Regions from separate parts of the Paenibacillus sp. NMA1017 genome, predicted to be linked through region 1. Evidence: riboswitches for the same ligand, from Rfam matches in the RefSeq annotation. Region 1 holds a riboswitch; each other region holds the start of a gene.
What was found. A riboswitch is a leader RNA that binds a small molecule or an ion and turns the genes downstream of it on or off. The one in region 1 is predicted to bind thiamine pyrophosphate.
Positions count from the first base shown of each region.

Region 2: linked by a shared signal. The riboswitch ahead of AC5ELV_RS18675 (ECF transporter S component) and the one ahead of AC5ELV_RS17470 (ABC transporter substrate-binding protein) in region 1 are both predicted to bind thiamine pyrophosphate.
Region 3: linked by a shared signal. The riboswitch ahead of AC5ELV_RS05040 (thiamine phosphate synthase) and the one ahead of AC5ELV_RS17470 (ABC transporter substrate-binding protein) in region 1 are both predicted to bind thiamine pyrophosphate.
Region 4: linked by a shared signal. The riboswitch ahead of tenA (thiaminase II) and the one ahead of AC5ELV_RS17470 (ABC transporter substrate-binding protein) in region 1 are both predicted to bind thiamine pyrophosphate.

Region 1 covers NZ_JBZXYR010000007.1:54,506-57,593, reverse strand. The annotation lists gene AC5ELV_RS17475 (pyridoxamine 5'-phosphate oxidase family protein) at 98-532, opposite strand; TPP riboswitch at 809-918, shown strand; gene AC5ELV_RS17470 (ABC transporter substrate-binding protein) at 1,107-2,150, shown strand; gene AC5ELV_RS17465 (MTH1187 family thiamine-binding protein) at 2,645-2,938, shown strand; gene AC5ELV_RS17460 (ABC transporter permease) at 2,935-3,088, shown strand, end outside.
Region 2 covers NZ_JBZXYR010000008.1:60,745-63,832, forward strand. The annotation lists gene AC5ELV_RS18670 (ABC transporter ATP-binding protein) at 1-1,013, opposite strand, end outside; gene AC5ELV_RS18675 (ECF transporter S component) at 1,013-1,609, opposite strand; TPP riboswitch at 1,859-1,968, opposite strand; gene AC5ELV_RS18680 (TatD family hydrolase) at 2,013-2,810, opposite strand; gene AC5ELV_RS18685 (polynucleotide kinase-phosphatase) at 2,831-3,088, opposite strand, start outside.
Region 3 covers NZ_JBZXYR010000002.1:20,842-23,929, forward strand. The annotation lists gene thiS (sulfur carrier protein ThiS) at 1-128, opposite strand, end outside; gene thiO (glycine oxidase ThiO) at 125-1,273, opposite strand; gene AC5ELV_RS05040 (thiamine phosphate synthase) at 1,338-1,931, opposite strand; TPP riboswitch at 2,196-2,304, opposite strand; gene AC5ELV_RS05045 (ABC-F family ATP-binding cassette domain-containing protein) at 2,399-3,088, opposite strand, start outside.
Region 4 covers NZ_JBZXYR010000005.1:263,833-266,920, forward strand. The annotation lists gene thiM (hydroxyethylthiazole kinase) at 1-810, opposite strand, end outside; gene tenA (thiaminase II) at 882-1,571, opposite strand; TPP riboswitch at 1,709-1,811, opposite strand; gene AC5ELV_RS15500 (AEC family transporter) at 1,990-2,943, opposite strand; gene AC5ELV_RS15505 (NAD-dependent malic enzyme) at 3,017-3,088, opposite strand, start outside.

The DNA.
Region 1 (3,088 bases):
ATTTATGAAAAAATAATTAATTTTCTCAAACATAAAAAAACCAGCACACCCCCTAAAAAAGCTCGGAGATTCACTGGTTTATCCATTTATATTCGTATTATTTCTTCCACATCTGGCGCTCCGTTTGCTGACCCACATACTCAATGCGAGTCGGATTCACGTCCAAAATGACATAATCGGGATCGTCTGGTCCTGAAAACCATTCCTTCAAGGAATCGTTCCACACTTGTTTGCGTAGTCCCTCATCAGCTGTAATCTGGACGGTAGCCTCCACTTCTACGACTTCCTTCGTACCGCCAACTTCATAGCCCAGCAGCAGATAAGCATTCGGATTGTCCTTTAGCTCATCCACTTTATGCGTTTTGCGATCTGTCGCCAGATGAATGTTCATTCCATCGTTAAAAAGGGCCATATAGCGTACTTTCGGTTTGCCCCCCTCTACCGTACCTAACGAGCAAAATTTGTTGTTATCCAAAGCCTTCACAATGGCTTGTTCCAGTTGGTTGCGATCCAATGTTTCCGTTTTACCCACAGTACAACAACTCCTTTTCACGAATTAGAATTCGAATTCTCTACGGCCATGCCATTGGGCACCAGCCCATCTGAACCTACTTGCGCAGCTGTTCTGAAAATAACACGACCGGATCGAATCGGATTGATTCACGCTCATTTTCAGATCAAAGCTCACAGTAAAAGTGTACCCTGTCGTTCGGCAAATGAACCGTCATCTCTCCCTTCATGCTGGACAGACCCGCATTCAAGGCATATAATCGTCGTAGTAAACCCGAATAAATGAACCCATTAAACCATACAATGCCAGGGGTGCTGGAATCGGCCGGCTGAGAGTGTGTCCCAAGACACTGACCCTTACAACCTGATCTGGGTAATGCCAGCGTAGGAATGCTTAAGCAAGATGTGCCCTTTTTACATAGGACCATCCCTTACTTTGGTATATACAAGCGCAAGCGTCCCGGAAACTCGGGGCGCTTTTTTTGTTGAAGATTAAGTTGGAAAGATCGCGTCCGGCAGATGTTATTTTTAGAAAATGGGGAACTTAAGCTGTCTGATTGGACGGATAACGGGTAATTAAAGGAGAGAACACAACGATGAAGCGCATGAAAATGTTAAGCCTGGGACTGATCAGTCTGTGGCTCATGGCCCTGACCCTCACCGCTTGCGGTGGAAGTCCCCCCACATCCCAAGAACCGGCTACCGCTACCGACACTCAAACGTCTACTCCGGCAAAGGAGCTCAAAGATGTTAAAGTCGTGCTCGACTGGACACCCAATACGAATCATACGGGACTCTATGTCGCCAAGGACAAAGGATTTTACGAAAAAGCGGGCTTGAATGTCCAAATTGTTCAACCTGGTTCAGGCGGAGCCGATCAAATGGTTGCTTCTAATGCTGCACCTTTTGGTATCAGCTACCAAGAAGGCGTCACACAGGCTCGTACACAAGGCGTGCCGCTTGTATCCATCGCTGCGGTGATTCAGCATAATACCTCAGGCTTCGCAGCCCCGGTAGATCGCGGAATTAAGAGCCCGAAAGATTTTGAAGGTAAAAAATACGGCGGTTGGGGCTCTCCCGTAGAAGAAGCGGTCATGAAATCCATCATGGATTCAGACAAAGGCGATGTGAGCAAAGTGAAGATCGTCAACATGGGCAATGCAGACTATTTTACAGCCGTGAAGCGGGATATCGACTTTGCCTGGATTTTCTACGCATGGACCGGAATCGAAGCCCAGCTTCGAGGTGAGCCTTTGGATATGCTGTATGTAAAAGATTATTCCAAAAGCCTCGATTACTATACGCCTGTAATTGTGAGCAACGGACAGACGATAAAAAATGATCCAGAGCTGGTCAAAGCGTTCATGGACGCTACCGCAAAAGGCTATGAATACACCATCGCCCATCCGGAAGAAGCCGCGGACATCTTAAGCAAAGCTGTACCGGAGCTGGATAAAAAGCTGGTACTTGCCAGCCAAAAATGGCTAAGCCCGCGTTATCAGGACGATGCCGCGCAATGGGGTGTGCAAAAAGCGGAGATATGGCAAAACTATTCGGACTGGATGTACGAACGCAAGCTGCTCAGCAAGCCTTTGGAAGTGGATAAAGCCTTCACAAACGACTTCTTGCCCAAGCGCTGATCATTTGTTAAAACGCTAAATAAGACTGAACTAGAGAAGAGAACGAAGCGCCACTACGCAGTCGGATGGTGCTTCCCATCGCTGTTGTACCCAGATTTCTTTTATGAATATCCAGAGGTTAAAATCTGGGTACAAAGGCGAACGCTAACGCTTGTACAGCACCATTCCGCCCACTTCGTTCTCGTTCCACTTGGTTATTCTTTAGTCTCATAGTATCTAAAGCGCAAAAACAGATGCGCTTGTGTGTAAAAATGCCACACAACCTAGCTTTAAAAATAAGGTGCTTTTAAGGCGGTTGGCAGCGTAGCGGTTCATTTGAATCTGGAGAAGCGCAGCGTTCGCCTTTGCCGTTGGATTCTTACCTTTTAAAATTTATTCAAAGAATCCCACGGCAACAGCGATCGTAAGATCAAATGAAACGCGAAGCGGTCTCACCCGCCTTAAACCACCCGATTTTCTCTAAAACACTCCAAATGAAGGACAGGTGAATTTCCATGGCTAATACACTGCTCAGTATTCAAGTAATCCCTAAAACTCCTAATAACGAGGACTCTTACCCGTATGTTGATAAGGCGATTGAGGTCATTCAACGCTCCGGCGTCAAACATCAGGTGAATCCATTGGATACGACCATGGAGGGCGAACTCGACGAGTTGCTGAGAGTGGTTAAAGAAATGCACGAGGCTTTGACGGAGGCGGGCAGTCCCAGCGTCATTTCACAGATCAAAATCGCACATAACCTACAAGGCATCAGCATGAACAAGCTGACCGAGAAATATCGCCCATGAATCCGAAAGGCAAGAACGCATCCTGGTGGAAAAGCGTATGGCCGCCCTTTGTGGCGGTCCTCTTCTTTTTAGCGGCCTGGCAGGGGGCGGTTTCCTATTTGCATGTTGAATCCTGGCTGCTGCCTGCTCCATCCCTCATCGTACAAGAGG
Region 2 (3,088 bases), on a different contig from region 1:
CGCTCTGCCAGTTGTTCCGTACTGCCTGCCTCAACTCCGCACACGCTATAACGTCCCTGTGTGCGAAGTAAGCGCATCATGGAGAGCAACAGCGAGCTTTTGCCAGCCCCGTTTTCACCGACCACGCCAATCCAGTCGCCAGACTTCACCTGCGCATGCTCCACATAAATCACTGAACTTAAACTGCGGAGGCCGCTAAAATGTTCTAGCTCCAGCAAATTAGTCCCCGCACCATTCTGTTGCGTCACTGCTTCACTCCAACGTGGCGAAGACGATTCATTCCATACTCCCGGATACCACACGCCGTACTCGGACAATGCCTGCCGATGCACATGAAATACTTCTTCGGCCCTTCCATCCGCAATGATCTCCCCTTGAGCAGAAAGCACCACAATCCGATCCACATCATGGACAATTTCATTAATTTTATGTTCCACGATCACCAGTGTCTGGTCTACCGAAATGTTGCGAATGGTATCCCACACCTGTGTAGTGCCTTCCTCGTCCAACAAAGCCGTCGGCTCATCCAGAAAAAGCACTTCTGGCTCCATAGCCAGCACAGACGCAATCGCCAGCCGCTGCTTCATTCCCTGTGACATGCTGCCAATGGGCATATGTATATCATCCGTCGATAGACCAACCTGTATCAGCAGCTCGCGAATACGGGATCGCATTTGCTCACGAGGAACCTGATTATTTTCCAACACAAAAGCCAGTTCCTCGTCTGCATAGGACATACAGAACTGCGTATCAGGATCTTGAAATACAATACCTGAGACACTTGGGATTACAGCAGCATCGCATTTCATAGGCACTTCTATCGTGCGTGGAATCAGACCACTTAACACTTGGAGCAGCGTTGATTTACCGCATCCACTCGGCCCCAGTAGCAGCAGCTTTTCCCCCTTGCGGACAGACAAAGACATATTGTGAAAAAGCAGTTCTTGCTCACCGGGGAATTTCAACCGTAGCCGGGTGATCGAAGCCACCACATCTTCGGTTGCCCGGCTCATCAATCCAGCCCCTTATAATCTTGTTCCGTTGCAGGCCTCAAACTTCGCGTGACTCCGGTTACCTCCAATGCCTTAGCCAGATAGAACGCGAATACCCCGGCAATCACAATACTGCCAATCATCCGAAATCCAATATACAAAACATAGTTCCAGGTCGATAGCTGATCAATATACCCGTAGCTGAAGTCTAGAATCAGAGAAGTGACAGCCGCCCCAGCCGCAGCTAGCGAAGCAACCCACAAGTTTGCGTTCCGATACAGAAAAGCTGCAAAAAACAGCTCCGCTCCCAAGCCTTGCAGCAGGCCATAATACAAAGTGGACATGCCCCATTCGCTTCCCAAAAAAGCACTGACCGTTGCCGCTGCCACCTCTGCCAAAATTGCAACACCCGGCTTGCGAATGATGAGATAAGCAAACGTGCCTGCCATAAACCACATGCCATACATCAGTTGCTCGGCGTGTAGACCAAATGGCTTCATCAAATCATAGGCAGGCCCCCATATTTTGTAGATCAACCCGAACACAACAGCGATCACAATCGTGACCAAAATATCCGTCAGTTTCAACCCTTTGGACGCTCTTACAGCAGTATTCATTATTGCGTGCTCCCCTTTTTCCTTATAGTTGGCCTCTTGGCCATAAAAAAAGCTTGCCTGGAGCTGAATCTCCAGGCAAGCTTTATGCGCAGTAAAAGGTAAAGCACCATACAAAACATCATTCGTCGATATGCCTTATATAACCAGTAGTCTAAACTACTACACTGATACCAAGCCAAGTCAGGGTCAAGGTAAAATGCTAGGACATACATTGAATCTATCGACAACCGCAAAAAAAAGCGGCATTCCTGTATAGTGTTCTTGGTTTCTCTACGCTGGCATTACCCAGATCAGATTTCACGGTCAGTGGCAAGGGCCACCCTCTCAGCCTGACTTTCTCAAGCTCCCGACAATGCTTTTTTAATTCACTATAATATATACCACATCTATGGCTTTGACAATCCTATAATCCGAAGAAACGCTTAGCTGTTTCCGTCGTCGCAATTTCGATCTCCATCATGCTACGGCCTGTGCACTCGGCAATCGTAGCGGCGATGTGAGCGAGATACATCGGCTCATTACGCCCTTCTTTGGGCTTCACGGGCAGATTACGCGGGGTCAGAAATGGAGCATCCGTTTCAATCATCAACCGGTCTAGCGGAATATCCCTAACCAGCTCACGCAGATGTTTGCCACGCCGTTCGTCGCAAATCCAGCCGGTGATCCCGATATACAGTCCCATTTCTACATACGTATGCAGTTCCTGTTCCGTGCCGGTAAAACAATGCACTACCACTTTATCGACAAGCCCTTGATACTCCCGCAGCATAGCGGCAAAGTCCTCATGTGCATCTCGTTCATGCAGAAATAACGGCATATTCAGCTCACCCGCCAGTTGGATTTGCTCCCCAAACCATCGGCGCTGCACATCACGCGGCGAAAAATCACGGTTATAGTCCAGTCCGCATTCCCCTATGGATACGACCTGTGGCTGACTCGCCAGCTGGCGGAGCTGCTGAATCGTATCTGCGCTGCAGTCTTTGGCATCATGGGGATGCACGCCAGCCGTCGTATACAGCTTGCCCGGATAACGGGCCGCATACTGAGCAGCCTCCCGACTGCCGCGGACACTGGTTCCAGTAATAATCAAAGGTGTAATCCCTACAGCCGCGGCTCTCTCTACCACCTGTTCCCGATCCGCATGAAACGAACGGTGCATCAAGTTCACACCAATATCAATTAACGGTGTACCCCTTTCCATCTCAATCCCTCCTTCGCAAACTACAATCTCGGGTCAATCGGCTCCGATTCCAGAGATAGCGCGGCAAGGACGCATTCATGAATACGATCTACCGTATCCTTACGGACAAAACGTTCCACGCCTTCCATACCAAGCGCTCCTTCCATCAGGGCATGACGCTCCTTTTTGTTCGTTCGACGCTGCTTCAGACGCTTTAAATTCTCAGGGGCAAGATAATCCATACCGTAAATGATATGCAAATACTTGCGGCCTCTCACCTTGATTGCAGGCTGAATCAT
Region 3 (3,088 bases), on a different contig from region 1:
GTCAATATATGCCGATTCAGCTCCACCACTACGGTTTTCACCTTTACATCAAGCTCATGTAGCAATTGATCCACATGAGTGATTCGATTAGAAAAGGTCAGGCTCTGGCCGTTAATCGTCAGCTTCATAAGCTTTCCTCCTTGAGGAGCTCAGAAGAAAATCTACTTATCCCAAATTCAGCCGCACCAGCCCCATTAAGCATAGCTGCCATCGCACGCCCGGTAGCATCACTCAGCAGGACACCGTTGCGATAATGCCCGACTGCAGCATATACGCCCTCGACCCCAGGTACACTGCCAATAAAAGGATGACCTGATGCGGCCTGCGGACGTAAGCCCGCCCAAGCGCGCATAAAAGAAGCTTCACGAACGCGCGGCAGCCAGGCAGAGGCACGTGCCAGCAACCCCTCCAAGCCTCCTACGGTCACCTCTTCGTCATATTGATACGGAAGACTCGTTGCCCCAATCCAAAGCTCGTTATTCTGTTTAGGCACGAGGTAAATATCATCAGCACAAATGGTGTATTCTAACGGGTGATCCTTCAAGGAGACCGCTACCGCTTCGCCCTTGACCGGATAAAGTGGATATTCAAACCCAACCTGCGCTAGCAATTTCATGCTATCCAAGCCTCCAGCAATAATGACCTGATCGCAGGAAAAAAAGCCACTATCTGTTCGGACACCGCAAACACGACCATCCTGTATGACCAGTTGCTCTGCCTGTGTACCAGACCATACCGTTGCTCCCAGCACCGCAGCAGCACCTGCATAAGCACGGCAAAGCTGTACAGGAGCCACTTGTGTCTCCTTTGAACGATATATTGCCCCGATCGCTTGTTCATCCAAACCAGGAATTCTGCGGGCCAATTCCCTCGCATCCCACCAGATAGAACAATCATCCTCTCGCGTTTTAGCAGCTTTCCAGCGCTTTTGGCCTTCAGTTTCCGTACGGAAAGGGGTCACAAATCCTTCTGTACGGAATTCCACCGAAATACCCGACAAACGCTCCAGATCACAGACAAGCTCAGGGAATGCATCTCGACTTCTGCGAGCAAATCGTGCCAGCTCAGAGTCGGTGAACTCTTCACTTTCCGCTGCCAGCATTCCAACCGCTGCTCCTGAGGCTCCCTCACCCGGGATCAATCGTTCCAGCATGATCGTACTTCTTCCCTCCTTGGCCACATGATAAGCTATGGAACTGCCGATGACACCTCCACCTATGACCAAGCATTCAGCATGTCCTATCGCTCTTGCCTCTGTGTGTATCTTTAGCATTTGTTCCGTGTCTCCTCTCCATAAACCCTTCTGCTTTCAGCTTGCCTCTACTCTCGTTTTCTCGCTACAGGCTGTGAACTACAAGATCTGCCATTCGCCTATATTCCATCGCAGCTGCAACGGGCGACTCAGCCTCCCATATACCAGACATCACCGCAATTCCGCTTGCTCCGGCCCTATAAAGCTCCGGGATATGATGCGGTTGTATGCCGCCCAGCGCGATCACCGGAATGTTCGACAGCCTGCAAATATGTTCAAGCTGAGCTAACCCCCGCGGTACAATACCGGGCTTACAATGGGTCTCATATACGTGACCATAAAGTACATAGTCCGCACCTGCCTGCTCGGTAGTCTGCGCCTCCTCCAAGGAATGCACAGACACTCCACAGCGTGTACTCTTAGGAAGTAGGCTTTTCACATCCACAACAGGTAATCCATTAGCTGGTAGTTGGACGGCTCCAACCAAAGTAAGTAAAGCTACATCCACACGATCATTTACTACAATTTGTTGCAGAGGAACTTCCTGCTCCACCATGCTGCGAGTCAAAGAAAGCAATGCAGAGGCACCATTCTGTTTTAAACGTGCGTGTACATAATGAACATACGGACAAATCACAGCAGCCACTTGGGCGGCTTGTGCAAAAGTGCCCTTTTCCATCGAAATTGCGTGTAATTCGATTTTGTCTTCACCTCACATTGGATTAAAGGATCTAAGCTTAGCCAGCCACGTCTACCAGCAGGAATGAAAGGGGATTGTATGTGAATCGTCTACGGAAGCTCGAACAACTTAAAATGAACGAAACGCAAAAAACCACTTCCCCAAGGAAGTGGTTTAACGAACGTCCAATAATCGAACGGACCATGATATCCGTATACGTGTATCGTCCCACGCACAAACAAAAATAAAGATGGCGTTGCCTTGTTTGTACGGCGCTCACTTCCCTACGCTGGCATAACCCAGATCAGGTGCAAAGGGTCCGAAATCCATTTATTCCGTCTCAGCCGCATGGGCGGCTCCCCTAGTGTGACTATTTTATTGTATAAGCTAAAGATAGCTTAGCATATTTTTCTAATTCTGCAAACCCCACTTCGTGTGAAATTTGCCAGAACTGGATTTAGTTGATTTTAGTTAACTTTACTTGACCACTCTTCCACATTCCACGTTTTGGTTACCCAATCCTCGTAAAAGTCCGGTTCGTGAGATACAAGCAATACGGTCCCTTTGTATTCCTTCAAGGCACGTTTCAGCTCATCCTTTGCTTTAACATCCAAGTGGTTGGTAGGCTCATCGAACAGTACCCAGTTGCTTTCACGCATTAACAGTTTGCAAAGACGGACTTTAGCCTGTTCTCCACCACTGAGCGCAGATAGCGGACGCGTGATATGCTCATTCTTCAAACCGCAACGCGCCAAATGCGCTCGTACTTCATGCTGGTTCAAATGCGGGAATTCATTCCACACATCGTCAATCGGTGTAATTTTCTCCGCCTTTACTTCCTGCTCAAAATAAGCGGGCTGCAAAAAATCACCTTGATAGGTTTTTCCACTGATTGGTGGAATTTTTCCCAATATGGTTTTGAGCAATGTCGATTTACCGACACCATTGTAGCCAACAATTGCAATCTTTTCGCCACGTTCAATCGTCATGGACATTTTAGGCAAAAGGGCATGCGTATAACCAATCTCAAAATCAATACCCTCAAATACCGTCTTTCCGCTTGCACGTGCTTCTTTAAATTGAAAGGTTGGTTTTGCGGCTTCTTCAGGCTTATCAATACGTTCGATCCGATCAAGCTGTTTTTCACGGCTCTTTGC
Region 4 (3,088 bases), on a different contig from region 1:
ACGGACAGTGACATGCCCCTCCAGCGAACCTGTATGTAGTTTGGCGAGCTCGTCGAGAAAGGCAATCTGGAAGCTGCCGGGCCCCAGCTCTGAGGTGCATGCTGCGGCTCGGGAAGCTGCTGCACCGTAAAATGCCAAGCCTGCTGTACCTGCGAGCAGCAGGTTGGGTTCAACAGCTGCAAAGGCACCTAACACAGAGGTCAGCAGGCAGCCTGCTCCGGTTACCTTCGTGAGCAGCGCGTCTCCACCGCTAATCATTCGTGCTTCGGCCCCATCGGTAATGACGTCTTCTTTTCCAGTGATGACTACCATTGTATTGAGCGTTCGAGCAGCCCGAATTGCCAGATCGACATTGCCGTTGTCAGCACTGTCACCAGCATCTACGCCTTTAATCTCACGGGCTTCTCCAACAAGATGCGCGACTTCGGCTGCATTGCCTCGCACCAATGAGATTTTGACTTCTCTCAGGATTCGTAGTGCCGACTCAGTTCTAAAGCTCGTTGCTCCCGCACCGACCGGATCTAGCAGGACTGGGACACCGTGTGCATTTGCTGATTGTCCAGCAATGATCATGGCATCCACCAGTTCGCGGTTCAGCGTACCGATGTTTAACACAACGGCACCCGCTATTTTTGCCATGTCTGCTACTTCCTCGGGTGCATAGGCCATCACCGGGGAGGCGCCCAATGCATACAGGCCGTTGGCCGTAAAGTTGGTGACTACCACATTGGTCATATTGTGAACGAGGGGTTTGCTGTTTTGTACCTTCGTCAGGAGATCCGAATAACTTTGTTCCCATGTACTCATCATGATTATCCTCTCTATAGTTGGTGGTTCAACAGGGCATTAACCGTACTTCATGTATCGAATTGCCAGGCTGACTATTCCAAGACCGCTGCCTGCATCTGGACCGGCCATTCTTCCTGCTTATAAGCCATGTCCCAGAACTTATATTCCAGCTGGCAGCTCAGTATAAAATGCTCAATCATCCGCTCCCGCTCAGCAGCCGTTGCGTCTTCCGCCCAAGCATCTACACGTTCTCGGAACTTGAGTGTTGTATCATCAAGCTGGTCTCCATAGAAGCCCATCCATTCATAAAACGGATGGGACTCATCCGGCTTTACTTCATCCAGCAGCCTGCGACCAATCTCGGCATACGTCCACATACATGGCAGCAGCACAGCCAAAATCTCGCCCAGGCTGCCCTCATGCGCGACCGTTAGCATGTGACGGATATAGTGATGGGCCGACGGAGCGAGTGGATATCCCTGCAACTCTTCATAGGTCACCCCTGCGACAGCACAGAAATTTTGATGCGGATGAACCTCGCTGTGTAGAATAAAAGAGATTTGTTCATTAAATACAGCCATGTCCTCCCGATTCGTGCATTTGGAGATTGCGATGCCGTATATCCGCATGTAGGCGTTCAAATATTCAAAGTCCTGTTTTACATAGTGAATCAGCTGTCCCCTTGTCAAACTTCCTTCAGCAATACCTCTCACAAAGGGATGCTCAAAAATCGCTTGAAAAATGCCGTCCGCCTGCCGACGGAGTTTTTGTGTAAAACTCAATTTCCCCACCTCCATCAAATTGAAGAGCAAGAAGTCCTGTAAGGATACAATTCCGGAACAACGCTAAAAAGCCGCCCCGGAAAATGGAGCGGCTTCAACAATAGGCCCAATACGCAAAAAAAACGCTTGAAACCTTATATATAAAGGCTCCACTTTCCTACGCTAGTGCGAACTAGATCAGGTTCAAAGGGTCCAAGATACGTTCTTGTCTCAGCCATAGTGGCTCCCCTAGTGGACTTCTATTCTTTTGACTATTACTGTACATTCGTTCATACGCTATGTCAAACATACGTCTATCTGGTCAAAGGTCAAGTGACAGAGCTGAAGTTGGCTTTCGAGGGGAAAAGGTGCTGGAGAAGGTCAGTTCCGTCTACACGAAGGAGTTCGCGGCAGGCTCCAGTGTCTAAAAAATCAGAATTTATACCAAAAGAGAAATCAGTACTGGGAGTGTAACGAGCGATATGACAGCACTGATGACAAAGGAGGAGGCTGTTTCTGATTCCAGGCTTTCAAAACGGGTGGCGATCATAGCGGCGACTGCTGAACCCGGGAAGGAAACGAGCAGAACTGCCTTCACAGTATCTGCAGACGACAGACCGCACAGGTAGGCGATCAGCAGCATTAATAAAGGCTGTACAATTGTTTTTAACAGTGCGATGGCAAAGGCACTTACACTAAAACTAATGTTGCGTACGCCAATGGTCACTCCGACCGCGAATAAAGCGGCCCCGGACGTAATGTCTCCGATTTGATTCAACGATTTGTTCAACAAATCCGGTGAATGGAAGCCGAACAAGGTCAAAATTACACCAATCAGTGGAACCAGCGCCAGCGGTTCTTTTAAGCCATGAAGAATGGAGTCCCAGATTAACCTTCCGAGGTGACCGTTCCGTTCCTTGCCTGAATTCCGGCTGGCTACGGTAGCTATAATAGTAGCCGCCGGGTCAAGGACGGCATTGACTACAATTCCCGTAAGCGCAATCGGAATGGCGACAGCAGAGGAACCGTAGATGGCTCCAAGCACCGGGATACCCATAAAAGCAAAGGTAGGCTGTGCTGAGTTCAAAGCAAACATGGCGGCATCCTTCACTGACTGCTTCCTCGCAAAGCGGGACAGTAGAAGGAGAACGGCAAAAAAAACGACAATGCCAATGAACAGAGCCAGCAGGAATGGCCATTGCTCGATGAGTGCTTTCCTGTCCGTTGTCGTGATACCGATGAATAGATGCGCAGGCAGTGCAAATTTGGTAACCAGTGCATTTAGGGCCTTGGAGGAAGAGGCATCAAAGCTTTTGTAATGCCCCGCTAACCACCCTAAAATAATTACGAAAAAAATCGGCACCAAAATATACAAGATATGTCCGACACTCATAGATCGATTCTCCTCGCTTGAACTGACGTATTCTGCCTGTCTGAACAAGGCAATATTTTTCCTAAACGGGGCATTAGTGAGGGTGATGAATTACACTTTCCACTGCTTTGACCTTCGTATATTCCGGTTTCCACATTGCATCTCG